DNA from 2 places in the Streptomyces sp. NPDC048269 genome. Region 1 is predicted to be linked to the other one. Evidence: riboswitches for the same ligand, from Rfam matches in the RefSeq annotation. Region 1 holds a riboswitch; the other holds the start of a gene.
The links. A riboswitch is a leader RNA that binds a small molecule or an ion and turns the genes downstream of it on or off. The one in region 1 is predicted to bind ZMP and ZTP.
Positions count from the first base shown of each region.

Region 2: it holds a riboswitch for ZMP and ZTP, as region 1 does, so the genes downstream of both, AB0D48_RS06250 (bifunctional 5,10-methylenetetrahydrofolate dehydrogenase/5,10-methenyltetrahydrofolate cyclohydrolase) here and glyA (serine hydroxymethyltransferase) in region 1, are expected to answer to the same signal.

Region 1 covers NZ_JBEZLW010000056.1:15,098-33,190, forward strand. The annotation lists gene trpS (tryptophan--tRNA ligase) at 1-545, opposite strand, end outside; gene glyA (serine hydroxymethyltransferase) at 1,052-2,335, opposite strand; ZMP/ZTP riboswitch at 2,370-2,460, opposite strand; gene rocD (ornithine--oxo-acid transaminase) at 2,570-3,772, shown strand; gene AB0D48_RS33310 (glutathionylspermidine synthase family protein) at 3,769-4,983, opposite strand; gene AB0D48_RS33315 (hypothetical protein) at 4,990-5,310, opposite strand; gene AB0D48_RS33320 (DMT family transporter) at 5,422-6,267, shown strand; gene AB0D48_RS33325 (PLP-dependent aminotransferase family protein) at 6,282-7,679, opposite strand; gene AB0D48_RS33330 (carboxymuconolactone decarboxylase family protein) at 7,727-8,212, shown strand; gene AB0D48_RS33335 (hypothetical protein) at 8,245-9,564, opposite strand; gene AB0D48_RS33340 (hypothetical protein) at 9,567-9,944, opposite strand; gene AB0D48_RS33345 (hypothetical protein) at 9,934-11,703, opposite strand; gene AB0D48_RS33350 (malate dehydrogenase) at 11,831-12,820, opposite strand; gene AB0D48_RS33355 (DUF3017 domain-containing protein) at 13,107-13,553, opposite strand; gene AB0D48_RS33360 (bifunctional methylenetetrahydrofolate dehydrogenase/methenyltetrahydrofolate cyclohydrolase) at 13,543-14,403, opposite strand; gene AB0D48_RS33365 (hypothetical protein) at 14,646-15,248, shown strand; gene purH (bifunctional phosphoribosylaminoimidazolecarboxamide formyltransferase/IMP cyclohydrolase) at 15,452-17,035, opposite strand; gene purN (phosphoribosylglycinamide formyltransferase) at 17,032-17,655, opposite strand; gene AB0D48_RS33380 (hypothetical protein) at 17,881-18,093, shown strand, end outside.
Region 2 covers NZ_JBEZLW010000004.1:127,214-137,017, reverse strand. The annotation lists gene AB0D48_RS06280 (amino acid permease) at 1-340, shown strand, start outside; gene AB0D48_RS06275 (SRPBCC family protein) at 383-832, shown strand; gene AB0D48_RS06270 (MoxR family ATPase) at 998-2,059, shown strand; gene AB0D48_RS06265 (hypothetical protein) at 2,121-3,926, shown strand; gene AB0D48_RS06260 (RNA polymerase sigma factor) at 3,941-5,542, opposite strand; partial or broken gene AB0D48_RS06255 (SAM-dependent methyltransferase) at 5,758-5,982, opposite strand; ZMP/ZTP riboswitch at 6,116-6,209, shown strand; gene AB0D48_RS06250 (bifunctional 5,10-methylenetetrahydrofolate dehydrogenase/5,10-methenyltetrahydrofolate cyclohydrolase) at 6,282-7,127, shown strand; gene AB0D48_RS06245 (MAB_1171c family putative transporter) at 7,277-8,440, opposite strand; gene AB0D48_RS06240 (pyridine nucleotide-disulfide oxidoreductase) at 8,437-9,804, opposite strand, start outside.

The DNA of each region.
Region 1 (18,093 bases):
TGCGCGGCCGGGAGGGTGAAGGTCTGCCCGAAGCGCTGGTTGAAGCGCTCGGCCAGGTCGCGGGTCAGCTCGATGTGCTGGCGCTGGTCCTCGCCGACGGGGACCGAGTTCGCCTGGTAGAGCAGGATGTCGGCGACCTGGAGGATCGGGTACGTGAACAGTCCGACGGTGGCGTTGTTGACGCCGCCCTTGGCGGACTTGTCCTTGAACTGGGTCATCCGGCTGGCCTCGCCGAAGCCGGTGATGCAGTTCATGACCCAGCCGAGCTGCGCGTGCTCGGGCACGTGGCTCTGGATGAAGAGCGTGCAGCGCTCGGGGTCCAGGCCGGCGGCGAGCAGCTGCGCGGCGGAGAGCCGGGTGTTGGCGCGCAGTTCCTTCGGATCCTGCGGCATGGTGATCGCGTGCAGGTCGACGACCATGTAGAACGCGTCGTGCGTCTCCTGCAGGGCGACGTACTGGCGGATGGCTCCGAGGTAGTTCCCGAGGTGGAACGAACCGGAGGTGGGCTGGATGCCGGAGAGCGCGCGAGGACGATCAGAAGCCATGGCTTCATTCTCTCAGGTGCGGGGGCGGGCTCGGGCCCGCCGCTGGCCGGAACCTTCCGGGTCGCGGTCGTCCTTGCCGTGCCGTGCCCGGGTACCGGGCGGTAGCGGCCCGGCCGGATCTTGCCCCGGCCGAGCGACCGCTTTCCCCCGCCGCCGCGAGGCCGCGCCGCCGCGAGGCCGCGCCGCTGCGCGAGGCCCCGGGGCGCTGCCCGAACCCGCGCCTCAAACGCCGGCGGGGCTGGGTTCGGCTCCGGCCCGGACTCGGCGCCTTCGGTGCGGGTGCGCCCTCAAACGCCGGGCGGGCTGGGATTGCCCTGCGGGCATTCCAGCCCGGCCGGCGTTTTGAGGCGCGGGTCCGGGGGCCGGCCCCCGGCAGCGGCGCCGCAGCGGCGAGCCCCGCCCGGCACCCTCCAGCCCCGCCGGCGTTTGAGGCGCGGGGTGCGGGGCGGAGCCCCCTCTTTCGGCCACACCGGGGATCGGGGCGCGGGCGGAGCCCGGGGAGGCGGCTAGAGGGGGAGGCCCGGGGCCGGGAAGGCCGACATCAGGGTGGTGACCTCCGCCCGTACGGCGGCCAGCGCCGGCTCGTCGGACTTGGCGGCGGCGTCCACCGCACGCGAGATCCAGTCCGCCACCAGCGGCATGTGCTCCGTGGACAGGCCCCTCGACGTCAGCGAGGGGGTGCCGATCCGGATGCCCGACGGGTCGAACGGCTTGCGGGGGTCGAACGGGACCGTGTTGTAGTTCACCACGATCCCCGCCCGGTCAAGGGCCCTGGCAGCGACCTTGCCCGCGACCGCCTTGCCCGTCAGGTCGATCAGGATCAGGTGGTTGTCCGTACCGCCCGAGACCAGGTCGAAGCCCCGCTCCAGCAGCGCCGCCGCCAGCGCCTTCGCGTTGGCGACGACCGCGTGGGCGTACGAGACGAACGACGGCTGCGCCGCCTCGTGCAGCGCCACCGCGATGCCCGCCGTCGTCTGGTTGTGCGGCCCGCCCTGGAGGCCCGGGAACACGGCCTTGTCGATGGCCTTCGCGTGCTCCTCGCGGCACATCAGCATCGCGCCGCGCGGACCGCGCAGGGTCTTGTGGGTGGTCGTGGAGATCACGTCCACGTGCCCCGCCGGGGACGGGTGCGCCCCGCCCGCGATCAGGCCCGCGATGTGCGCCACGTCCGCGACGAGGACCGAGCCCGCCTCCTCGGCGATGGACGCGAAGGCCGCGAAGTCGATCGTGCGCGGCAGCGCGGTACCGCCGCAGAAGATCAGCTTGGGGCGTTCCGCCAAGGCCAGGTCGCGCACCGCGTCGTAGTCGATGAGCCCCGTGTCCGGGCGGACGCCGTACTGCACGCCCCGGAACCACGACCCGGTCGCCGAGACGCCCCAGCCGTGTGTCAGGTGCCCGCCCATCGGCAGGGCCATGCCCATCACCGTGTCACCCGGCTTCGCGAAGGCCAGGTAGACGGCCAGGTTCGCCGGGGAGCCGGAGTACGGCTGGACATTGGCGTGGTCCACGCCGAACAGGCCCTTGGCCCGCTCGACGGCCAGGGCCTCGACGCGGTCGATGTTCTGCTGGCCCTCGTAGTAGCGGCGGCCCGGGTAGCCCTCGCTGTACTTGTTCTGCAGCACCGTGCCGGAGGCTTCGAGGACGGCCGCGGACACGTAGTTCTCGCTCGGGATCAGGCGCAGGGTCTCCGCCTGGAGCACTTCCTCCGCCGCGACGAGGGACGCCAGTTCGGGGTCGGTCGCGGCAAGGGCGGGATGGACGAGAGGGGCGGGACGGTGGCTCGCGGACATGGCGGGCTCCTCCGGGGTCGATGTGATCGGTACCCCGCGAGGCCCAGGCGAGCGGCCCTGTGTGCGGTCGAGCGCGCACGACTCCCCCGGAGTTGGTTCTCCGTACGCCAGTCGCCGTGCGTGTTGCCCACCTTAGCGGGCGCGCCACAAGAAAGGTTTCTCCGTCCGCTCTGCGAGCGAGGATGGAAAGTGACGCCACCCTCGTCACCGGCCTGACGGACGATCGGAGACCCCGTGTCGACAACTGCTGATGCCATCCGCTCCGCCGAAGCGCACAGCGCGCACAACTACCATCCGCTGCCCGTGGTCGTCGCCACCGCGGAAGGCGCGTGGATGACCGACGTGGAGGGCCGCCGCTACCTGGACATGCTCGCCGGCTACTCGGCGCTCAACTTCGGGCACGGCAACCGCCGTCTGCTCGACGCCGCCCGCGCGCAGCTGGACCGGGTCACGCTCACCTCGCGCGCCTTCTTCCACGACCGCTTCGCCGATTTCTGTACCGAGCTCGCCGCACTGTGCGGAAAGGAGATGGTGCTGCCCATGAACACGGGCGCCGAGGCCGTGGAGACGGCCGTGAAGACCGCGCGCAAGTGGGGCTACGAGGTCAAGGGCGTCCCGGACGGCCACGCCAAGATCGTGGTCGCGGCGAACAACTTCCACGGCCGTACGACGACGATCGTCTCCTTCTCCACGGACCACGAGGCGCGCGACCACTACGGCCCGTACACCCCCGGCTTCGAGATCGTCCCGTACGGCGACCTGACCGCGCTGGACGCGGCGGTCACCGCACACACCGTCGCCGTGATGCTGGAGCCGATCCAGGGCGAGGCCGGGGTGCTGGTGCCGCCCGCCGGATATCTGAAGGGCGTACGGGAGCTGACGCGCGAGCGGAACGTCCTCTTCATGGCGGACGAGATCCAGTCGGGCCTGGGCCGCACCGGCAAGACCTTCGCGTGCGACCACGAGGGGGTCGTCCCCGACGTGTACATCCTCGGCAAGGCGCTCGGCGGCGGGGTGGTGCCGGTCTCGGCCGTCGTCGCCGACGGGGACGTGCTCGGGGTGTTCCGGCCGGGCGAGCACGGGTCCACCTTCGGCGGGAACCCGCTCGCGTGCGCCGTCGGCCTGGAGGTCGTGGCGATGCTCAGGACGGGCGAGTACCAGCAGCGCGCCACCGAGCTCGGCGACCATCTGCACCGGGAGCTGAACCTGCTGGTCGGCGGGGGCGCGGTGACCGCCGTACGCGGACGGGGGCTGTGGGCGGGCGTGGACATCGAGCCGTCGCGCGGGACCGGACGGGAGATCTCCGAGAAGCTGATGGAGCTCGGCGTCCTGGTGAAGGACACCCACGGGTCCACGATCCGGATCGCCCCGCCGCTGGTGATCAGCAAGGAGGACCTGGACTGGGGCCTGGACCAGCTCAGGTCCCTCCTCGCCTAGCTCTCCGGCTCGAGGATCACGTGGGGCAGGAAGCGGGCGTACTCGTCCGTGACCGGCCCCGCGGATTCGCGGATGCCGAGCCCCGCCGCCTCGTCCTCGACGACCCACGCGCCGAGCACCACCCGGTTGCCGTCGAAGTCGGGCAGCGGGGCCAGGGCCTGGAAGCAGTACCGCTCGCCCTCCTCCGGTGTGAACGGCTCGCCGGTGCCGTCCGCCGGGTGGAGGGTGACCCCGGCGCCCTCGCGGCCCAGCAGCGGCTTGGCCGCGTAGCCGTCGGCTCCGGGCTCCGCCAGCTCGCGCGGGCCGTCGAGGTAGGCGGGCAGCAGGTTCGGGTGCTCCGGGAAGAGCTCCCACAGGATCGCCAGCAGTGCCTTGTTGGACAGCAGCATCTTCCACAGCGGCTCGATCCAGCAGGTGGTGCCGGAGCCGCCGCCGTGGTCGTACGTGCCGAGGACCTGCGGGCCGAACTCATCGGTGGCCAGCCACTCCCATGGGTAGAGCTTGAAGCAGGAGCGGATGAAGCGGAGCTTCTCGTCCACGAACCGGCCGGACAGGCTGTCCCAGCCGATCTGCTCCACGGACAGGGCCTGGGTGTCCAGGCCGGCCTGCTCCGCGGTCTCCTGGAGGTAGGCGACCGTCATCAGGTCCTCGCCGAGCTCGTCGGTCTCGGAGTGCGCGAAGTGCAGCGGGCCGGGCGGGAGCAGCTCGGCCTGCCGGCGCCAGGCGTCGACGAGGCGCTCGTGGAGGGAGTTCCACTGGTCGGCGCCCGGGAAGCGCTCCTCCATCCAGAACCACTGCGGGCTGGCCGCCTCCACGAGGGAGGTGGGGGTGTCGGCGTTGTACTCCAGCATCTTGGCCGGGCTGCCGGTGCCGTCGTAGCGCAGGTCGAAGCGGCCGTACAGGGAGGGCTGTTCGGCCCGTCGGTGCCAGGACTCGGCGATGAGCGCGGCGAGCTCCGGGTCGGTGATGCCGAGGTCGGCGAAGCGGTCGTGCTCGACGATGTGCGCGGCCGCGGCCAGGCACATGGCGTGCAGTTCCTCGACGACGTTCTCCAGCGCCTCGACCTCGGGGAGGGAGAAGGAGTAGTACGCGCTCTCGTCCCAGTAGGGGCGCAGGGAGTCGTCGGGGTAGCGGGTGAGGGGGTAGATCAGCCCCTGTTCCTCGACGGTCTTCTGCCAGTCGGGGCGGGGCTCGATGGTGTGCCGCTTCACGGGTCCTCAGCCGCCGCTGGAGCCGGAGCTGCTGTGCCCGCCGATGCCGCCGCGGGTGACGGCGGACTTGTCGAAGCTGCCGCCGGAGACCTTGCCGTTGCGGACGGTGCCGCCGTAGTAGTACGTGCCCCGGCTGCTGTTGTTGCTGCCGCTGCTCTTGCAGTACTTGTCGTCCAGCTTGTCCAGCGTGTTCCGGTCGACGCAGCGCCGGTCCGGCTCGTTGCTGTTGCCGCAGGCCACGAGCGTGGCCGCGAGCAGGCCCATGCCGCCGAGGACGACGGCGCCGGAGCGCATCCGGCGCTTGTTGCTGCTACTGCTGCTGTCCATGTCTGCTGCTCCCCTGATGGCGTGCTCCCGACAGACTAGAGCGGGGGCCCGGACCGATGGAATCCGGCCGTCGTGAGATCTGTGACCTAGAGTCAGTTCGTGCTCATTGGGATGATTTGCGCGCTGGGTGCGGCTGTCTGCTTCGGCACGGCGTCCGTTCTGCAGGCCATGGCGTCGCGGGCCGTGGAGCCGGGGACGGGGTCCGGGGTGGACCCCGCGCTGATGATGCGGGCGGTCCGGCAGTGGCGATATCTGGCCGGTCTCGGCCTCGACGCGGTGGGCTTCGTGCTCCAGATCATCGCGCTGCGCCACATCCCGATCTACGCGGTGGCGGCCGCGATGGCCGCGAGCCTGGCCGTGACGGCGGTGGTCGCGGCGCGGCTGATGCGGGTGCGGCTGTCCCGGACGGAGTGGGGCGCGGTGGGGGTGGTGTGCGCGGGGCTGCTGATGCTGGGGCTGGCCTCCGGGGAGGAGGGCTCGGGACAGGGGTCGCTCGCCCTGAAGCTGTGGCTGCTGGCCGTGGCGGGGCTGGTGCTGCTGGTCGGGGCGGTGGCGGGCCGGCTCCCGGACGGGCCGCGGGCGCTGGTACTGGGTCTGGCGGCGGGGACGGGCTTCGGGGTGGTGGAGGTGGCGGTCCGGCTGATCGACGGCTTCTCCTCGGCCGAGCTGCGCAATCCCGCCCTGTACGCGCTGCTGCTGGGCGGTGGTGCGGCCTTCCTGCTGCTCACCTCGGCCCTCCAGCGCGGCTCGGTGACGGCGGCGACGGCCGGGCTGGTCCTCGGCGAGACGATCGGCCCGGCGGTGGTGGGCGTGGTCTGGCTCGGCGACCGCCCCCGCGAGGACCTGGCCTGGCTGGCGGTGACGGGCTTCGTGGTGGCGGTGGCCGGAGCCCTGGCGCTGGGCCGCTTCGGGGAGCCGCCGGAGCCGGAGCCGGAGCCTGCGTCCCCGGCGGCGTGACGGGCCCCGCGGTACTACGGGAGCGCCGCCGTCAGGGCCGCCAGGGTCGGGGTCCACGCGCTGTCCGGCGGGGTTCCGTAGCCGACCACCAGCGCGTCGCGCGGGGGGAGCGCCGCCCGCGGGTGGCGGAAGCCGGCCAGGCCCTCCAGGGCCAGGTCCTGCCAGGCCGCCGACTGGACCACCGCGCGCTCCGTCCCCGCCGGGAGGTCCAGCACCGCGTGGAGGCCCGCCGCGATCCCGGACACGCCGGCCACCCGGCCGGCCACCGCCGCCACCAGCTCGTCCCGTCGGCGCCGGTAGCGCAGGCGCATGCCGCGCACGTGGCGGTCGTACGCCCCGGACGTGATGAACTCGGCCAGCGTGAGCTGGTCCAGCGCGCCGGAGGTCCGGTCGCTCATGCCCTTGACGGCCAGGACCTCGTCCACCAGCCCCGGCGGGACCACCATCCAGCCCATGCGCAGCCCCGGCGCCAGCGACTTGCTGGCCGTACCGAGGTACACGACCCGGTCCGGGTCCAGCCCCTGCAGGGCTCCGACCGGCTGGCGGTCGTAGCGGAACTCGCCGTCGTAGTCGTCCTCCAGGATCAGCCCGCCGGTGGTGCGGGCCCAGTCGACCGCCGCCGCCCGGCGGGCCGGGGTCAGGGCCGCGCCCGTCGGGAACTGGTGCGCCGGGGTCAGGAGCACCGCCCCGGGCCCCGCGCCCAGTTCGTCCGTACGGGCCCCCTCCCCGTCCACGCCCAGCGGCGGCGTCCGCAGCCCGGCCGCCGTGAGCAGGTTCCGGTGGACGTCCAGGCCGTACCCCTCCACCGCCACCTCCCGTACCCGCCGCGCCCGCAGCACCCGTGCCAGCAACGTGAGCGCGTGCGCGAAGCCGCCGCACAGGACGATCCTGTCGGGGTCCGCGTACACCCCGCGCGCCCGTGCCAGGTACCCGGTCAGCGCCTCGCGCAGCTCGGGCCGGCCGCGGCCGTCGATCCCGTACCCGAAGGCCTCGTTCGGGGCGTCCGTCAGGGCCCGCCGGGCCGCCGACAGCCAGGCCGCCCGCGGGAAGGCGCCCAGGTCCGGGGAGCCCGGCCGCAGGCTGTACGCGGGCCCCTGGCGCGCGGGACGGCGTACGGGGGCGGCCGCAGCGGCCCGGCGCGGCCGGGCCCGTTCCGCGACCCGGGTGCCGGAGCCCTGGCGGGCCGTCAGCCAGCCTTCGGCGACGAGTTCGGCATAGGCCTCCGCGACGGTGTTGCGGGCGATCCCCAGGTCGATGGCGAAGGAGCGGGACGACGGCAGCCGGGTCCCGGGCGCCAGCCGCCCACTGCGCGCGGCCTCGCGCAGCGCCTCGACGAGCCCTGCGCGCAACCCGCGTCCGGCGGACAGGTCCAGATGCAGGTCGGCACCGAAAGTGGCCCAGGATTCCATCATGGATATGGACCATATCGGTGGGCCGCCCGCCTCTTACGGTTGATCACATGACGAACGCACACGAACACACGCCCCGTATGAACATGGCGAAGGCCGCCCCCGAGGTCTACAAGGCGGTCCTGGCCCTGGAGATCGCCGCCAAGAAGGGCCTGGACCCGGCCCTGGTCGAGCTCGTCAAGATCCGGGCCTCGCAGCTCAACCACTGCGCGTTCTGTCTGGACATGCACTCCAAGGACGCGATCGCGGCCGGCGAGAGCGTCGAGCGGATCGTGCAGCTCACCGCCTGGGAGGAGTCACGGCACTTCTACACCGAGAAGGAGCTCGCCGCGATCGAGTTCACCGAGGCGGTCACGGTGCTGACGGACGGCTTCGTGCCCGACGAGGTGTACGAGAAGGCCGCGAAGCACTTCGAGGAGCGCGAGCTGGCCCAGCTGATCGCCGTCATCTCGACGATCAACGTCTGGAACCGCATCGGCGTCACCACCCGCATGGTGCCGGGGCACTACACGCCCGGCATGTACAACAAGGGCTGATCGGCTGATCGACTGATCGGCCGATCGGCCGATCAGAGCGGGCGGAAGGACTGCACGGCCGCCATGAGGTGTGCACGGGTCGCCGGCTTGTCGGCGCTGGGGCCGGTGACCATGATCACCCACCGGCTGCGGTCGGCGGCGACGAGGAGCCGTTCGAAGGCGAGGCCGGGCGGGGCGGACGAGGCCGGATCGGCGTACTCGAAGACCAGCTCGCAGCCGGAACCGTCCACGGGATCCTGGGAGACCTGCCGGTAACCGGGCTTCGTTTCCAGCACCTTGGTGGAGTCGGCGAGGACCTCACAGGCCGTCATGGAGTCCTGGGTGGCTTTGAATATCTGCATCAGCGCGCTCTGGTCGCCCGACCGGTACACGGAGCCGACTCCCGGGTCGCTGCGGTCTGCCGTCCAGCCCGTGGGGACGGCGACCGAGAAGCCGGAGGCCGCTTCGCGCACCCACACGTAGCCGGAGGGCGGGGCGGTCGAGGTGGGAGTGGGGGTCGGGGCGGGCGTCGGGCTGGAGGTCGCGGTCCCCTTCGCCTCCTGGCCGCCGGGACCGGTGCCCGGGTCGCCCCGGCCCAGGTACAGCCACCCTGCCACGGCGGCCGCGCCGACCAGGGCCACACCGAGGGTCACCACCACCAGGGTCCGCCGGCGCCGCACGGGGGTCGGAGCCGCCGGAGCCTGAGCCGGTCGTCCCGGTGCCGAGGGCATGCCCGGCGCGTACGGCGAGGGCGGCGCGGGCGGCGAAGGCGGATACGACGGCCACTGCGCCGGCCCGGGCGCCGGACTCGGGACCGGGCCCGGCTGGACCCGGTCGGCGGGCTCGGCCCGCCCGTCCGACCCGGTCCGGCCACCCGGCTCGACCCGCCCGTCGGACCCGGTCTCTTCGCCCGGCTCGGCCCGCTCGGGCTGCCCGGTCCGCTCGGGCTGCCCGGTCCGCTCGCCAGGCTCGGCCCGCTCGGCCTGCCCGGCCCACTCGGGCTGCCCGGCCTGCTCGGTCCCGGCGACCCGCTCGGTTCGCTCGCCCGGCCCGGTCCGGCCGGCATGCTCGGTCCGCTCGCCCGGCTCGGTCCACCCGGCCTGACCGCCCGGCTCGGCCCGCCCGGCCTGCCCGGTCCACCCGACCTGCTCGGTCCCGGCGGCCTGCCCGGCCTGCCCGGCCTGCCCGGCCTGCTCCGCCTGCTCGCTCGGCTGCGTCCGCTCTCTCGACCGGGCCCGCACTCTCGGCCGGACCCGTTCTCTCCACCGGCCCCGTTCTCCCGGCTCGGCCGGCTCCGTCCGCTCGGCCGGCTCCGTCCGCTCCCACCGCTGCGACCGCGGATTCCAGCGGACGCCGCCCTCCCCCGTGGCCACGCTCAGCCTCCCAGCGAGGTGAGCAAGGCGGCCAGGGCGGTCCCCGCGCTCACCGAGTCCACCAGCGGGGCCCACCGCTCCAGCGCCCCCCGCAGTCTGGCCGGCAGGCCCGGGCGGACCTCCCCGCCCGCCTCCAGCTCCCCCGCGACCTCGTCCAGTTCGCCGTCCAGCGCCGCCCGTTCGGGGCTCCGGGGCAGCCGTACGAGGGCCGCGCGCAGCTCCCGTACGGCCTCCAGCAGTTCCTCGGCGCCCGGCGCCGCGGCCTCCGTACCGCCGTGGTGGACGGTGCTGTTGGTGTTGTGGGTGCCGCCGATGCTGAAGCTGCTGCCGTGGACGTCACCGATCCGCACGGCCGGCTGTTCTCCGCCGCTAGTTGCCACCGCTTCTCCTCTTGCCCGTGCCCGTGCTCGTGCGCTTGCTCTTGTCGTCGTCCGGGGCGGAGGACCCGTGGCGGGTGGCGCTGTTGTGGCTCACTCCGCCGATGCCGAAGGCGCTGTCGCGCACCGACTGGATGAAGACCGCGCCCTCGGCGACGTTGACGGCCCGCTCCGCGAACTCCTCGGTGTGCCAGCCCGCCTCGTGCAGGGCCAGGGTGACCCCGCCGACGATCCGGTCCTGGATCGTCTTCAGGTACCGGTCCAGGTCCATCAGCTGGAACAGCGAGGCGTCGCCCTGCGCGGCGAGTTCGCGTACGGAGACGGCCGGCCCGGCCGGGAGCGCCACGCCGTGCCCCGCGGTGGCCATCCGCCACGGGATGCGCAGCGCGCCCACCAGGGTGACCAGCGCCGGGGCGAGCGAGCCCGGTCCGTTCGCGACCGCCCAGGCCACCTTGGCGAAGACGGTGTTGCGCAGCTGCCGCTGGGCGATGTCGTCGACCCGCTGGAAGTCCGGCCGTACGGGCAGCAGCACGTGCGGCGCCACTTCCAGCATCAGCATCCCTCCCTGCGTGTGCACGCGGATGAAGACGGTGATGACGAGGTTCTCGTCCCAGCCGCCGACCCGTACGCGCAGGAAGTGCCGGCGGCGCTCGCCGCCCTCCTCGATGGCGCTGGCGCGGTGCTCGGCGAACGCCTCCGCGGACAGGTCCAGGGAGCCGACGTCGGGCAGCCCGTCGGCCGGGAGGAACACGCACTCGTCGATGACCAGTTCGCGCAGCCGGTCCAGTACGGAGGCCTCGGCGTCCTCGGAGCCGTGCGGCGACGGGATGCGCAGGGCCTCCAGCCGTGGCCGGATCCGGTCCACGATCTGCGCGTTGTCCAGCTCCTCCGCCTCGCCGCCGCCTCGCGGGCGCAGTTCGACGGCCAGCTGCCACGGCAGGTGCGCCTGGCCCGCGCCGCAGAACGGGTTGCCCACGTCGTACATGACCAGGGGTGCGTGCTGGATCCGCTGGATCCGCGCGCGGGCCCGCCCGAAACGCCGGCCGGTCACCACCAGGTCGCCCGCGGCCCCGGCGTAGCCGGCCCGGTCGAGGGAGGAGTGCAGGACGCGGGCGAAGTGGCCCTGCTGGAGCCCCGCGACGACGATGACCAGGACGAGGACGAGCAGGGCGACCCATGAATAGGACGTCCCGTAGTACTGCCCCACCCTCGGCCAGTCCAGGAAGACGTCGAGCGGCCTGTTCATGATCATCTGTCCGAAGTACGAGAAGAGCTCGCCCAGACCGGAGAGGCGCAGCCGGATGCCCTCGGTCGGGTTGTCCTCCCAGAGGCCGAGGACCATCCCCCAGAGGATCCGGCCGAGCATCCAGGCCGCGTAACCGCGCAGGACGTACTCGATCACCCGGCTGCCGCGGCCGGTGCGGTCCCGGCGCCGCTTGATCCGCCCCGCGCCGCTGGTCAGGAGCGCCGGGACGAGCAGGAAGACGAAGAAGCCCTGGAGCAGCAGCAGCCCGAGGGCCCAGACCGCCACCACCGCCGCCGCCCAGGCCACTGCGGCACGCCGGGCGCGGAGGGCGTGGGCCAGGACGCGGGCGGCGTCGAACCCGTAGGAGGGGGCGGTGAAGCGCTCCTCGTGGACGTACAGCTCGTCGATCACCCGGTCCCGGTACGCGGTGTCGAGGTAGACGCCGGCACACAGCAGGCGCCCGGCCTCCGTCTTCGACGGATGTACGGGTCCCCTGCCCTCCGGGATTTCGGTCACCGAATCCCCCCTCCGGTGTGAGGAGGGAAAACGTACGGTGCCGGGCGGTTCCGGGACAGGGCGGATCACGCCAAAAAGAAGGCCCCGGCGCGCTGGGCGCCGGGGCCTTCCGGTGAAGCGGGTGGACTCAGATCAGGCCGAGCTCGCGGACCGCGTCGCGCTCCTCGACGAGCTCCTGCACGGAGGCGTCGATGCGGGCGCGGGAGAACTCGTTGATGTCCAGGCCCTGGACGATCTCGTACTTGCCGTCCTTGGTGGTGACGGGGAAGGAGGAGATGATGCCCTCGGGGACGCCGTAGGAGCCGTCCGACGGGATGCCCATCGAGGTCCAGTCACCCGCGGCGGTGCCGTTGACCCAGGTGTGCACGTGGTCGATGGCGGCGTTGGCGGCCGACGCGGCCGAGGACGCGCCACGGGCCTCGATGATCGCGGCGCCGCGCTTGGCGACGGTCGGGATGAAGGTCTCGGCGAGCCACAGCTCGTCGCTGACGACCTCGGCGGCGTTCTTGCCGGCGATCTCCGCGTGGAAGATGTCCGGGTACTGGGTGGCGGAGTGGTTGCCCCAGATGGTCAGACGCTTGATGTCGGAGACGTCGGCGCCGGTCTTCTGCGCGAGCTGCGAGATCGCACGGTTGTGGTCCAGGCGGGTCATCGCGGTGAAGCGCTCGGCCGGTACGTCCGGGGCGGCGGCCTGCGCGATGAGCGCGTTGGTGTTGGCCGGGTTGCCCACGACGAGGACCTTGATGTCGTCCGCGGCGTGGTCGTTGATGGCCTTGCCCTGCGGCTTGAAGATGCCGCCGTTGGCGGAGAGCAGGTCGCCGCGCTCCATGCCCTTCGTGCGCGGGCGGGCGCCGACGAGCAGCGCGACGTTGGCACCCTCGAAGCCCTGGTTCGGGTCGTCGAAGATGTCGATGCCCTTGAGCAGCGGGAAGGCGCAGTCGTCGAGCTCCATGGCGGTGCCCTCGGCGGCCTTCATGCCCTGGGGGATCTCCAGGAGGCGGAGCTTGACCGGCACGTCCGCGCCGAGCAGGTGGCCGGACGCGATGCGGAAGAGCAGCGCGTAGCCGATCTGGCCTGCGGCGCCGGTGACGGTGACATTCACGGGAGTGCGGGTCATGGCCTTCTCCGTTAGACAGCTGGCGGTCGGGGCGTGCCCGCCCCATGTGCTGGAGGACGCCGCTCCGCAGTAAATCTTGACGTGAAGAGACATCCGCCGTCAGGCTATCGGACCCTGGGGCGGCCGGTCTCCATGGGGGCTGGTCCACCAGGTGGATCCGGCCCCCGGCTCCGGCCGTTCGGCCGTTCGGCGGACGGCGGACGGCGGACGGCGGACGGCGGACGGCGGACGGCGGACGGCGGACGGCGGACGGCGGACGGCGGACGGCGGACGGCGGACGGCGGTATCAGCGCACGGTGAAGCGGACCGCCGTCTCCAGGAACGGGACCTCCAGCCACGGCTTGCCGGGCGGGCTGGGCTGCATCACCAGCGCGAGCAGCGTGATCGCCACGCCCAAGAGCCCGTACGTGACCATGTCCGTGAACCGGGAGCGCACCGCGAGCATGCCCACCGAGGGCAGTACGCGCCGCAGCACCGAGGCCGCGATCAGAGCCAGGCCTATGACCAGGCAGCCGACCCGCGGATGCCCCGTTGCCGTGGCCAGCAGCCCCGCGGCGGTCGCGGTGAGCACGCTGAGCATCGGCCACTGACGGGCGGGCGTGGACACGGCACCGGGGACGGCCCGGCCGCTGCCCTCGGGGCGGGCGGTGTCCCGGGTGACGGACGGGAAGCGGCGGGACCGGGGCGCCTCGGCCGCCGACGCCGCGCCCTCGTCGCCCCGCTCAGCCCGCACTGCTGGTCCGTTCCGCCGCCTCGACGACGTTGACGAGCAGCTGGGCCCGGGTCATCGGGCCGACCCCGCCGGGGTTCGGGGAGATCCAGCCGGCCACCTCGGCGACGCCGGGGTGCACGTCGCCGACGATCTTCCCGCTCTCGTCGCGGCTGACGCCCACGTCGAGCACGGCCGCGCCCGGCTTCACGTCCTCCGGCTTGACCAGGTGCGGGACGCCGGCCGCGGCGACGACGATGTCCGCCTGGCGCAGGAGCCCCGAGAGGTCGCGGGTACCGGTGTGGCAGAGCGTCACGGTGGCGTTCTCGGACTTGCGGGTCAGCAGGAGGCCGATCGAGCGCCCGACGGTGATGCCGCGGCCGAGGACGACGACGTGCGCCCCGTTGAGCCCGACGCCGTGGTGGCGCAGCAGTTCGACGATCCCGTACGGGGTGCAGGGCAGCGGGCCCGGCTCGTTCAGGACCAGCCGGCCGAGTGACATGGGGTGCAGGCCGTCGGCGTCCTTCAGCGGGTCCATCAGCTCCAGGACCCGGTTGGTGTCGATGCCCTTGGGGAGCGGCAGTTGGACGATGTAGCCCGTGCACTCCGGATTGGCGTTGAGCTCCCGTACGACCTCCTCGATGTCCTCCTGGGAGGCCGTCGCGGGCAGTTCGCGCTGGATGGAGGCGATGCCGACCTCGGCGCAGTCCTTGTGCTTGCCGTTGACGTACCAGCGGCTGCCCGGATCGTCACCGACCAGCAGGGTGCCGAGGCCGGGGGTGATGCCCCGGGCCTTCAGGGCCGCCACGCGGGCGGTCAGTTCGGACTTGATCGCGGCTGCGGTGGCCTTGCCATCGAGAATCTGGGCGGTCATGTACCCATCCTCCCGGATGGAGTGCCCCCGGTTCCAGTCAAGGCGCTCATGGACGCGCGCGGTTCATTGCACTTGCACAACAAGTCACCGGCCGCGCGGGAACCGGCTGGACAAGTTCCGACGTCTCCGACGACGATGACCGAAAAGAGTGCCGCGGGCAGTGCCGGGGGGCGGACCGTAGAACAGAGCTTTCCTCCGTGCGTGCCGTGCGTCCCCGCACTTCCACGGAGGAACACCCCAAGATGAGCTTCGGCGACCCGAACAACCCGTACGGACAGCAGCCCCAGGCCCCGCAGGGCCAGCCGGGCTACGGCTACCCGCAGCAGGCGCCCCAGGGCATCCCGCCGCAGGGCGGCTACGCCTACCCGCAGCAGGCCCCGCAGGGCTACCCCGGGGCCCCCGGCGGCTACCCGGGCATGCCCATGGAGATGCCGGGTCTGCTGAAGACCGCGCGCGTGCTGCTGTTCATCGTGGCCGGCATCCAGATCATCATCGGCCTCTTCGCGCTCATCGGCGCGGCAGCGGTCTCCAGCGCCACCAACTCCAGCGCCGGCGACCTCGGCGCCGGCATCATCGTCGCCATCGCCATCGTGGTCTTCGCCTTCGCCGCCCTGGCCATCGTCCTCGGTGCCAAGTTCGGCAAGGGCGGCAACGGCGTCCGCATCACGACGATCGTCTACGCGTCGCTGTCGATCCTGGGCAGCCTCGCGAACTTCGCCCAGGCCTCCGCCAACGGTGCGAGCAACGTCTTCGGCGGCATCGTCGGCCTCGCCATCTTCGGCATCATCCTCGCCTCGGTGGTCAGCAGCTCCGGCGCCGCCTGGTTCAAGCGCCCGCGCTACTGAACCCCGTAGCTCCACGGGGCACTGAACCCCTCGTAGCTCCACGGGGGTACAACCCCGGAGCTCCACGGGGGTACAACCCCGGAGCTCCACGGGGGTACAACCCCGGAGCTCCACGGGGGTACAACCCCGGAGCTCCACGGCGAAGGCCGCGACCCGCACACTCTGCGGGTCGCGGCCTTCGCCGTTCTGGCCAGCGGGACGGCTCAGTGGAAGAAGTGCCGGGTCCCGGTGAAGTACATCGTCACGCCGGCCTTCTTCGCGGCCTCGACGACCAGCTCGTCACGGACCGAACCGCCCGGCTGGACGACGGCCTTGATACCGGCGGCCGTGAGGATCTCCAGACCGTCCGGGAAGGGGAAGAAGGCGTCGGAGGCGGCGTACGAGCCCTGCGCGCGCTCGGCGCCGGCCCGCTCGACGGCGAGCTTCGCCGAGTCGACGCGGTTGACCTGGCCCATGCCGACGCCGACCGAGGCGCCGTCCTTGGCGAGCAGGATCGCGTTGGACTTGACGGCGCGGCAGGCCTTCCAGGCGAAGGCGAGCTCGGCGAGCTCGTCCGCGGAGAGCGCGTCACCCGTGGCGAGCGTCCAGTTGGCCGGGTCGTCGCCCTCGGCCTGGAAGACGTCGGACTGCTGGAGCAGTACGCCGCCGGAGATCGGCTTGAGGTCACCCGGCTGGTGCGGGGTGCCGTCCACCTTCAGGACGCGGATGTTCTTCTTCTTGGCCAGGACCTCGACCGCGCCGTCCTCGTAGGCGGGGGCGGCGATGACCTCGGTGAAGATCTCCGCGACCTGCTCGGCGAGCTCGACGGTCACCGGGCGGTTGACGGCGATGACACCGCCGAAGGCCGAGAGCGGGTCGCAGGCGTGCGCCTTGCGGTGGGCGGCGGCGACGTCGGTGCCGACGGCGATGCCGCACGGGTTGGCGTGCTTGATGATCGCGACGCAGGGCTCTTCGTGGTCGTAGGCGGCGCGGCGGGCGGCCTCGGTGTCCACGTAGTTGTTGAAGGACATCTCCTTGCCGTGCAGCTGCTCGGCGTTGGCGAGCCCGTCGGGCCGGCCGTCCGTGTAGAGGGCGGCGGCCTGGTGCGGGTTCTCGCCGTAGCGCAGGGTCGACTTGCGCTCCCAGGCGCCGGCCAGGAACTCGGGCAGCACGGCCTCCGGCTCCGGGGCGTACGCATTCGTGAACCAGGAGGCGACGGCCACGTCGTACGCGGCGGTGTGCTGGAAGGCCTCGGCCGCCAGCCGCTTGCGCGCCGTGAGGTCGAAGCCGCCGCCCTGCGCCGCCGCGAGGACGTCGGCGTAACGCTCGGGGCTGGTCACGACCGCGACGGAGGGGTGGTTCTTGGCGGCGGCGCGGACCATGGACGGGCCGCCGATGTCGATCTGCTCGACGCACTCGTCGGGGGTGGCGCCCGAGGCGACGGTCTCCTTGAAGGGGTACAGGTTGACGATCACCAGATCGAAGGGCTCGACGCCCAGCTCGGCGAGCTGGTTGCGGTGGTCCTCCAGGCGCAGGTCGGCGAGGATGCCGGCGTGCACGCGCGGGTGCAGGGTCTTCACCCGACCGTCCAGGCACTCGGGGAAGCCGGTCAGCTCCTCGACCTTGGTGACGGGCACCCCGGCGGCGGCGATCTTCGAGGCGGTGGAGCCGGTGGAGACGAGCGCGACGCCCGCCTCGTGCAGTCCGCGGGCCAGTTCTTCCAGTCCCGTCTTGTCGTAGACACTGACGAGCGCACGCCGGATCGGCCGCTGGGTCGTGGTCGGGTCGTTGCTCTCTACGGCGGTCACTGGATTGTTACCTTTCGTCCCTCAATGCGGTAGCCGTGTCGGGCCAGGCGCCCCACGACGTCGACGAGCAGCTGTCGCTCGACTTCCTTGATGCGCTCATGGAGAGCGGCTTCGTCGTCCTCGTCCCGGATCTCGACGACACCCTGGGCGATGATCGGACCGGTGTCCACGCCGGAATCCACGAAGTGGACCGTGCAGCCGGTGACCTTCGCCCCGTAGGCGAGCGCGTCCCGTACGCCGTGGGCGCCCGGGAACGCGGGGAGGAGGGCGGGGTGGGTGTTGATGAACCGGCCGCCGAAGCGGTCTATGAACGCCTTGCCGACGATCTTCATGAAACCGGCGGACACGACGAGGTCCGGAGCGTGGGCGCCGGTCGCCTCCGTGAGGGCGGTGTCCCACTCCTCGCGGCTCCCGTAGGCCTTGACCGGGCACACGAAGGTGGGGATCCCCGCCTTCTCGGCGCGCTCCAGGCCGACGATGTTCTCGCGGTCGGCCCCCACGGCGACGACTTCGGCACCGAAGCCCTCGGGTCCGCCGGGATGGGCGTCGATGGCGTCGAGCAGGGCCTGGAGGTTGGTGCCGGAACCGGATACCAGCACGACCAGGCGGGAGGCGGCCATGGGAGGCCCTTTCTCACGGGAATGCGGTGTTCGTCTTTGTATGGTCATACGAAACTTCGGGGTACCGATTTACGGGGGACCATACGAAGCAACCGACCGCCTGCAACGATACCGGCACACCGGACGGCCCCCGAGGGACGGGGGGACGGGCGAGGGGTAGCGTCTGCCTACAAGCCGAATCGACGTCGTCGCGACGTCCTTGACACAGGGGAAGTAACACACCCGATGCCGGACCGCCGTCAGCCCGACTCCCCCACCGACGACAACCCCTTCGCGGCTCCCCCGGAAGGCCGGCCCGACCAGCCGTGGCAGCCGCGCGGCGGTGGCGACGGCGGCGGGGACGGCAACGGCCGGCCGGAATCCGAGGGCCGCGGCGGCCCGGCGCGCTGGGACCCGACGGACCCTATCCAGCGCCGCGCCCGGTACGCGCTGCTGGCC
Region 2 (9,804 bases), on a different contig from region 1:
CGCCTCGGCGCTGACCATCTACAACTACACAGCCGGCTCGGAGGGCGTCTTCGAGATCCTGGTTCTGGTCACCACCTTCACCGCGACCGTCCCGTACCTGATCTCCACCGCCGCACAGCTCTACTTCCTGCTCTCGGGCCGCTCCGAGCGCGTCCACCGGGGCCGCCTGGTCCGCGACGCCTCCCTCGCCTCCCTGGCCTTCGCCTTCTCGATGTGGCTGGTGGCCGGCTCCGGCTACGCCGCCGTCTACCAGGGCGTCCTGTTCCTCTTCGCGGGCGTCCTCGTGTACGCCGTGATGTCCGCCCGGAAGGCGCGCGCCACCGTTTCCCCCGCGGGGTAATTTGGAAGGAGAGGACAGTCAGGGGGGCTCGAAGGGGTCGCCATGTCCGCGATCAGCAAGACCATCGACATCGACCGCAGGCCCGAGGACGTCTACAGGTACGTGACGGACCCCACGCACCTGCCGGAGTGGCAGGACAGCGCCGTGTCAGCCGTTCCCATGGGCGACCTCCCCGTCCACGTCGGTTCGAAGGTCGTCGTCACCCGGCAGATCGGCAAGCGCAGGATCCCCACGACCATGGTGTTCACGGAACTCGTCCCGCCGCGGAGCTGGCACATCCACGGCGTCGACGGACCGGTACGGCCGGACGTACGGGGCTACATCGAACCCCTCGACGACGGGACCCGTTCACGCGTCACCCTGTCCATCGACTTCGAGGGCCACGGCATGGGCAGGGCGCTGGTCCCCCTCGTGGTCAAGCCCATGCTCCGCAAGGAGATGCCCCGGGGCGAGGAGAAGCTCAAGCACCTGCTGGAGCACACCGCGAGCTGAATCCGCGAGCTGACTCCTGGGCCCGCTCCGGAGCCCGCTCCGGAGCCACTCAGGGGCACGCTCACGGACCTGCTCCCGGCCCGGGGAAAACCGGGTGCTTCGGGTCGCGTGGTGCGCCCACACTGGGCGGACCACGCACCCGAACTCCCGAGGACATCCACGCCCGTGCAGGCCTCCGTCACCGTCACCCCCGCCCAGATCCCCGAACTGCTCCTCGGCCTCGCCACCGTGCGGCCCGTGTTCCTCTGGGGGGCACCCGGAATCGGCAAGTCCTCGCTGGTACGGAAGTTCGCCGACTCGCTCGGCCTGGAATGCGTCAGCCTCCTCGGCACCCAGCTCGCCCCCGAGGACCTGATCGGGGTACCGCAGATCCAGAACGGCCGCTCCGTCTTCTGCCCGCCCGAGGCCATCGCGCGCGACGAGCCGTACTGCCTCTTCCTCGACGAGCTCAACGCCGCGTCCCCGGACGTCCAGAAGGCCTTCTACTCGCTGATCCTGGACCGCCGCATCGGCTCCTACGAACTCCCCGCGGGCTCCATCGTCATCGGCGCCGGCAACCGCGCCACGGACAACGCCCTGGCCCGGCCCATCGCCTCCGCCCTCGTCAACCGCCTCACCCACGTCCACCTCCAGGCGTCCGCGCGGGACTGGCTGGTCTGGGCCGGAGAGAACGGCATCCACCCCTGGGTCACGGACTACCTCACCGACCGCCCCGACCACCTCTGGTCGCAACCGCCCAAGACCGAGGAGGCCTTCTCCACCCCCCGCTCCTGGCACATGCTCTCCGACGCCCTGCACTCCTTCGGGACCGGCCTGGACGAGCAGACCCTGAAGGTCGTCGCGCACGGCACCCTCACCCCCGCCCACGCCGTCTCCTTCTGCGGCTACGCCAAGATCGTCCGCCACACCTTCGGCATCGAGGCGATCCTGAAGGGCGACGCGAGCTGGCCGCGCCGCACGGAGGACCGGGACCTGCTGTACTACCTGGCCGAGGCCTTCCGGGGACGCCTGATCAAGGAACTCCCCGCGCAGCGCGAACACGTCTCGCCCGCCGCCCGGCAGACCGCCTACCGCGCCAAAGCGCTCCTGGTCCAGCTCGCCGAGATATCCGTCGAGGTCGCCCAGACCGTCATCGCGGACGACGCCGACGGCCTGCCCGTGCTGCCCGCCTGGTTCCTCGTCGACGCCGCCCGCGACATGCCCCGCCTGGTCGAGGCCCGCCGGTGAGCGCAGCGCGCTCCCGCGCGGAGAACCGGCCGGGCCACGACGCCCGACAGGGGGACGCCGCATGAGCCGCGGCGCACAGAAGCCGGGCAGGCCCGACCCCGCCACCGAGGCCTTCGCCGAGGGGCTCGCCCTGGTCAAGCGGCATCCGGCCCTCGCCGCCGTCGACGCCTCCGTCTGCCGCCAGGCCAAGTGCGCGGCCACCCCGGCCGGGGGTTTGGCCGCGGTTGACTCCAACGGCACCGTCCACGTCCACCCCACCAAGCGGGCCGATCCCCGGGAATGGGCGTGGGCCCTCGCCCACGCCCTGCTCCACCTCGGCTTCGGCCACGTCCCCGCCGGCAAGGACGAGGACCGCCCGCAGCCCGACCGCTTCGACCTCGCCGCACGCTGCGCCGTGGTCAACCGTTTCCTGCTGACCGTTGCGGTCGGCCGCGCCCCCGACCACCTCCCCGCCGAGTACCCCGGCGGGGACGAGGAACTGCTCGCCGCCCGCTGGCGCCGTGACGGCATCCCGGCCGCCTACGAAAAGTGCGGCACCGCCGGGGACCACCCCGACCAGGTCCTCGTCACGTTCCGCAGGTGGAACACCCCCGCCCCCGACTGGGAGACCCGCTTCGCGCACGCCCTCACCCGCAGCGTCTCCGCCGCCATGGACGTGGCCGGCGGCCGCCGCGACCGGATCACCGGCGAAACGGCCCGACGGCACCCCTGGGACCGTGCGCTGAACTGGTTCGTCTCCTCGTACCCGCTGCTCGGCGGCCTCGCCGCCGGCTTGAAGATCGTCGCTGACGCCGAGCTGGCCCGCGCCCAGGGCATCGCCATCGCCGCGGTCAGCGCGAGCGCCGGCGAGATATACGTCAACCCGCTGCGCACCTTCACCGACGGCGAATGGCGGTTCATCCTGGCCCACGAGATGCTGCACGCCGCGCTGCGCCACGGCGGGCGTCGCGGCGCCCGCGACCCGTACCTGCACAACGTGGCCGCCGACTACGTGGTCAACGGCTGGCTCGTGGAGATGGGCGTCGGCGAGATGCCCGCAGGACTGCTCCACGACCCTGCGCTACGGGACCTCTCCGTCGAGGAGGTCTACGACCGGATCGCCGCCGACCTGCGCCGGATGCGCCGCCTCGCGACCCTGCGCGGCAAGGGCCTCGGGGACATCCTGGGCGAGCCGCTGCCCCACCCGGCGAGCTGCCCGTACTCGGACCTGGACGACTTCTACCGGCGCGGCCTGACCCGGGGCTTCGACCTGCACCAGTACGGGGAGCGCGGGCTGCTGCCCGCGGGTCTCGTCCAGGAGATCCGGGCACTGGCCCATCCGCCCGTGCCCTGGGACGCGAAGCTGGCCCGCTGGTTCGACGAGTACGTGCCGCGCCCCGTGGCCGTACGCTCCTACGCGCGCCCGGCCCGCCGCCAGGCCTCGACGCCGGACATCCCGCGCGCGGGCCGCTGCTTCCCGCCCGAGGAGGTGGCCCGCTGCACCTTCGGCGTGGTGCTCGACACCTCGGGCTCGATGAACGCCGCCCTGCTCGGGAAGGCGCTGGGCGCCATCGCCTCGTACGCGGAAGCCCGCGACGTACCGGCGGCACGCGTCGTCTTCTGCGACGCGGCGCCGTACGACGCGGGCTATCTGCCCCCGACCGAGATCGCGGGCCGGGTCCGGGTACGCGGCCGGGGCGGGACCGAGCTGCAGCCGGGCATCGACCTGCTGCAGCGGGCGGAGGACTTCCCGCCCGGGGCACCGGTGCTGGTGATCACGGACGGGTGGTGCGACACCCTGCGGATCCGGCGCGAGCACGCCTATCTGGTTCCGCAGGGTGCCTCCCTGCCGTTCACGCCCAAGGGGCCGGTCTTCCGACTGGCCTGAAGGCCCCCGACGGTTTAGTCGAGGTAGTCGCGCAGCACCTGCGAACGCGACGGGTGGCGCAGCTTCGACATCGTCTTGGACTCGATCTGGCGGATGCGCTCACGGGTGACCCCGTACACGCGGCCGATCTCGTCCAGGGTCTTGGGCTGGCCGTCGTTGAGGCCGTAGCGCATGGAGACCACACCCGCCTCGCGCTCGGAGAGCGTGCCCAGGATGGACTGGAGCTGCTCCTGCAGGAAGGTGAAGGAGACCGCGTCGGCCGGCACGACCGCCTCGGAGTCCTCGATGAGGTCACCGAACTCGCTGTCGCCCTCCTCACCCAGCGGGGTGTGCAGGGAGATCGGCTCGCGGCCGTACTTCTGGACCTCGATGACCTTCTCGGGGGTCATGTCGAGTTCCTTGCCCAGCTCCTCCGGGGTGGGCTCGCGGCCCAGGTCCTGGAGCATCTGGCGCTGCACGCGGGCGAGCTTGTTGATGATCTCGACCATGTGCACGGGGATGCGGATGGTGCGCGACTGGTCGGCCATGGCGCGGGTGATCGCCTGCCGGATCCACCACGTCGCGTACGTGGAGAACTTGAAGCCCTTGGTGTAGTCGAACTTCTCCACGGCGCGGATCAGGCCGACGTTGCCCTCCTGGATCAGGTCGAGGAAGAGCATGCCGCGGCCGGTGTAGCGCTTGGCGAGGGAGACCACGAGGCGGAGGTTGGCCTCCAGCAGGTGGTTCTTCGCGCGGCGGCCGTCCTCGACCAGGATCTCCAGCTCGCGCTTGAAGGCGGGCTTGTGGTCCTCCTCCTCTTCGAGCTTGTACTCGGAGAACAGGCCCGCCTCGATGCGCTTGGCGAGCTCGACCTCCTGCTCGGCGTTGAGGAGCGGCACCTTGCCGATGAGCTTGAGGTAGTCCTTGACGGGGTCGGCCGTGGCGCCGGCCACCATGACCGTCTGCGCCGGGGCGTCGTCCTCGTCGTCGTCGGACAGCACGAAGCCCTGGGTGCCGCCGGGCTTGGGGGCCTCCTCCTCGGCCTCGTCGACCAGGTCCTCCGCTGCCCAGTCCTCGCCGACCGCGGGCGTCTCGCCCTCGTCGGCGTCCTTGGCGCTGGTCTTCTTCGCCGCCGTCTTCTTGGTGGCGGTCTTCTTCGCGGCGGTCGCGGTCTTCTTGACCGTCCGCTTCTTCGGATCGGCGGCGGCCTCGGCCGTCGCCCCGTCCTCGGTGGTGGACGTCGACGGAGCGGATATCGCCGCGGCGGCGGCCGTGGCCGCAGTGGTGGCCGGGCCGGCGGCCGAGGCCTTGCGCGCGCCGATGGGGCGCGGCGCGGCGGCCGCCTTCTTGGCGACGGTACGGGCCGGGGCGGCGGCCGCCTTGCGGGGCTTCTTCGCGGCGGCCTTGGTGGCGGGAGCCGCGCTGACGTGGAGGGCGACACCCTCCTCGTCCAGGACCTGGTTCAGGCTGCGCAGGACCCGCTTCCACTGGTCCACCGGGATGCGGCCGGCCTCGAAGGCCTGGCGCACATCGTCACCGTTGATGTGACCCTGCTCGCGGCCGCGCTCGACGAGCGCGACGAGGGCCTCCGATTCGGCGATCTCCGGAGGGAACGTACGGGACGGGCTGAGCGACACAAGGAGCCTCTCGTTGCGAACAGATAAGGGGTGGGCGGGACATCATCGCGCGGACTCGGGAAACAGATCCGAGGGGGTTCTGTATTCCGGGGCCGCGCGAGGACACCTGTCGGTTCATCGCATGCCCGAGTCGATTCGTTACGCGCTGAATTGAGTGACCTGCGCCACGCTGTGGCCGCGCAACCGATTCGGCGTGGATCCGTCCGCCCTCTCCGTCAGCCCGTTTTGCGGGCTTCGATGAGGAACCGGGCGGTGTGCGCGACGAACGGGCCTTCGCGTTCGATCCGTTCGTGCAGCTCGCGCAAGCGGTCCCGGTACTGCCCGACCGTGAGGCCGGGCACCATCCGGATCACCTTCCGGAGAAAGTAGAGCACGGCTCCGATGTCGTGGAACTCCGTACGCGGCCGCTCGGAGCGCAGCGCGACGACTTCTGGGCCGGCCCTGGTGGCGTGCGGCAGCCGGGTCGCCCTCGCGATGCCGGGCGGCCAGGACCCGGTGGCCGCCAGTACGCGTCATGTCTTTACCGTCCCAGGCCGGGCCCCGGTCATCCACCGGATGTGTCGACTACAGTGGACGGCGGGCCGTGACTGGCGTTCGGGTGGATCACCACCGGGGAGCGGCCCGGCGTACCTCCGTACGCCGACTGCCGCGCGCCTGGGCGAACCGCGATCCGCAGCGACGTTCAGGAGACCCCGTGACGACTGCCCAGACTGCCCCCGCGTCCGCCACCGCCCGGCTGATGGACGGCACCGCCCTCGCCCGCCGCATCTCGGAGCAGACCGCCGCCTACGCGGCGAAGATCACCGAGCGCACCGGCACCGCGCCCTGTCTCGCGACCGTGCTGGTGGGTGAGGACCCCGCTTCCGTCACCTACGTGCGCATGAAGCAGAACCGGTGCGCCAAGGCCGGGATCACCTCCCGCCACGTGGAGCTGCCGGCCGAGACCACCACCGAGGAGCTGGTGGCCACCCTCACCGCGCTCTCCGAGGACCCCGAGATCAGCGGCATCCTGCTGCAGCACCCCGTCCCGCACCACATCGACGAGCGCGCGGCCTTCGAGGCCATCGCGCCCGGCAAGGACGTCGACGGCGTCACCATGCACTCCTTCGCCGCCATGGGCTTCGGGCTGCCGGGCTTCGTCTCGTGCACCCCCGGCGGCATCATGCGCCTCCTCGCCGCCTACGACGTGGATCTCACCGGCAAGCACGCCGTCGTCGTCGGCCGCAGCGCGATCCTGGGCAAGCCGGCCGGGATGCTGCTGCTGGAGCAGAACGCCACCGTCACCTACTGCCACTCCCGCACCCAGGACCTCCCCTCGATCGTGCGCCAGGCGGACGTGCTGGTCGCCGCCGTCGGCAAGGCCGAGTTCATCCGGGGCGAGGACATCAAGCCGGGCGCCGTGGTCCTGGACGCCGGCTACAACGAGGGCAACGTCGGCGACGTCCACTTCGAGTCGGCAGCCGCCCGCGCCTCCCTGATCACCCCGGTACCGGGGGGCGTCGGCCCGATGACCATCGCCGTCCTGCTGGAGCAGACCGTCCAGGCCGCCGCCGCCCAGGCCGGCCTGGACCTCGCGGACCTCTGAGCCGCAGCCGAGCCGAACACCAACCACGCCCCGGGCCCTCTCGCCCGGGGCGTGGTGTCTTCCCGGGGCAGGGGCAGGGGCAGGGGCAGAGGCAGAGACAGGGACAGGGGGCCGGCGCAGCGGCCGCGGCCACGGCCCCAGCCGGCGGATCAGGTTCCCGTGGGCGCGGCCGCCTCGCGGGCCGCGGCGACGATGGGGGAACTGCGGAACTCCCGGGCCAGTGCCTCCAGCGGGCCGCTGTCCAGCCGGTACGGGGCGGGGTGCCCACCCTGCGGACCGGCGGCCCCGCGCCGGCAGGCGGCGGCGAGCATGGCCGCGTCCGCGACCACGGCGGCCCGGGCCTCGCTCAGACCCTGCCCGCGCGCAGCCTCGTACGCCGTACCGCGCACGGCGGGGTCGAACCGGGACGCGAGCGCCAGGATGCCGTCGTCGATGACGGACTCACGGTGGATGAGACGGATGCCGACCGGCGACCACCAGGCCAGCGGCACGGTCCGTACCCGGGAGGCCGCGGATCCGCGCAGTGCCTTCCACAGCGGATACAGCCGCCGGTACTGGGTGAAGTCCCGCCAGGCCGCCGACCCGCCGACCAGCGGCACGATGAACCCCGCACCGATCGTCAGGGCCGCCGCGGAGGCCAGCGGCGGTGCCACGTCCGTGGACAGGACCACCCAGTCGTGGCCGGCCCAGCGGGCACCCACCGAGGCCCACTTCGCGGCGAGGTACGCCAGGTCCAGCAGCCCGCCCAGCACGATGAGGGCCAGCCCGGTGCGCAGCGGCCGCAGCGAGGGGTCCGCGCGCCGCAGCCACTTCCAGCACAGCCCGGTCAGTGCCGTGCTGCCCACGGTGTGGGCGAGCAGGAAGCAGACGATCATCTCGCGGATCCAGGGCGTGGTGGCGTAGTACGTGTCCAGGTCCCGGAGCCGTTCCACAGGGGCGTCGCCGATCACGAACAGGACGACGATCAGCACGGTCACCGCCCCGAACACGGCCACCGTCAGCCGGGTGGCCCGCCGGACGGCGGCGGGCGGCCCGCCGGCCCACTGCAGCACCAGGACGACGCAGGTTCCCGAGAAGACCGTGACCAGGCAGAACACCAGCGGCGCGGAGAAGTTGACCACGCCGGTGAGACGGTTGACCGCGGCGATCGTCGGCGGCGACGCCAGGAACGTGAGGGGACAGCCCACGACGAGCAGCGCGCACGCGGCCCGGTTCAGGGGCTGGTCCCAGTCCCGGCGCAGCGTCGGTACCTTGATCAGCAGTGCCAGGAGCATGACGGCTCCCGGCAGGTAGAGCAGGATCCCGTCGTTCACCGGGCCTGTCCGACGGGGTCGGCCGGCCCGACCGGGTTCGCCGGGTTCGCCGGGTCGACCGGGTCAGGATCGACCGGGTCAGGGTCCACCGGTGCCGTCGGTACCGCCGGGCCCAGCCCGGCGACGGCCCGCTCGGCGGCGGTGAGCGGCGGCGCCTCCAGGGCGCCCCGGCCCGAAGCGCGCAGGACGTGCCAGACCACCGACGGGTGGAGCCAGTGGGTGGGCGCACTGCTCATGGTGAGCACCTTGAACAGGGCGGCCGTGAGCGCCTCGTCGGTGGTGGCCCCCGTCATCAGCCGGTTCACGTACGCGTTGAGCGCGCCGGTTCCGGCCCGCGGCTTCACCCCGGTGGCCCCGGGGTACAGGATGTCCTGCGAGGTGGCGAGTTCCCAGGCGGTGCTCACCAGGGGAGCGATCGCGCGCTGCGCCTCGCGGCCGAAGCCGGGATGGTCGAGCCCCTGGCGCCGGAGCAGGGAGCGTACGGCCAGCAGTCCCTGGGCGGCGACCGTCATGCCCTGCCCGTACAGCGGGTTGAAGGTCGCGACCGAGTCGCCCACGGCGATGAAGCCGTCGGGGAGTTCGGCCTTCTCGAAGTAGATCCGGCGGTTGGCGGTGCCCTGGGTGACGGCGACGTCCGTCAGGGGTTTCTTCCCTTCGAGGAGTTCGCCCACGATCGGGTCCCTGATGCCCTTGGCGAACGGGATGAACTGCTCGGGGTCGGCGGTCGGCTGGCCGCCGCGGGTCCCGGAGAGGGTGGCCTGCCACTGGCCGTTCTCGATGGGCACGATCGTGGCCGTCTGGCCGGGTACGGGCACCCGGGGGTCGGACTGCACGTTGACGATGGGGAAGCCCGTCTCGTGGGCTCCGGCCGGGGCTTCGAAGATCCTCGTCGCGTAGACCAGGCCCGAGTCGACCTCGGCCTGCCGTATCCCGGTGACGCCCAGTGCCTGGAGCCAGGTCCGGGCGCGCGAGCCGCGTCCGCTCGCGTCGATCACGAGGTCGGCGGCCAGCAGCCGGTCTTCCTCCTCCGGAGTGTCGACCCGGACGCCGGTGACCCGGGCGGCCGTACCCTCCAGGGCCCGGACCCGGCTCTTCTGGAGGGTGGAGACGCCTTTCAGGGCGGTCACCCGGGAGCGGACCACCGAGTCGAGGAGGTCGCGGCTGCAGGAGATGTTGAACTGCTTCTCCCCGACGCGCGGGATCCAGCCCTGGGCGGTCTTGGTGACCAGGTCGGTGGGCAGGCTGCGGCGGATGGCGCCCGCGCCCGTCCAGTCGTCGGTGATGCCGGGCAGGATCCGCTCGATGGCACGGGCGCCGCCCGACCACAGGAGGTGGGTGTGCCTGGCCTGCGGGAGTCCGCGCCG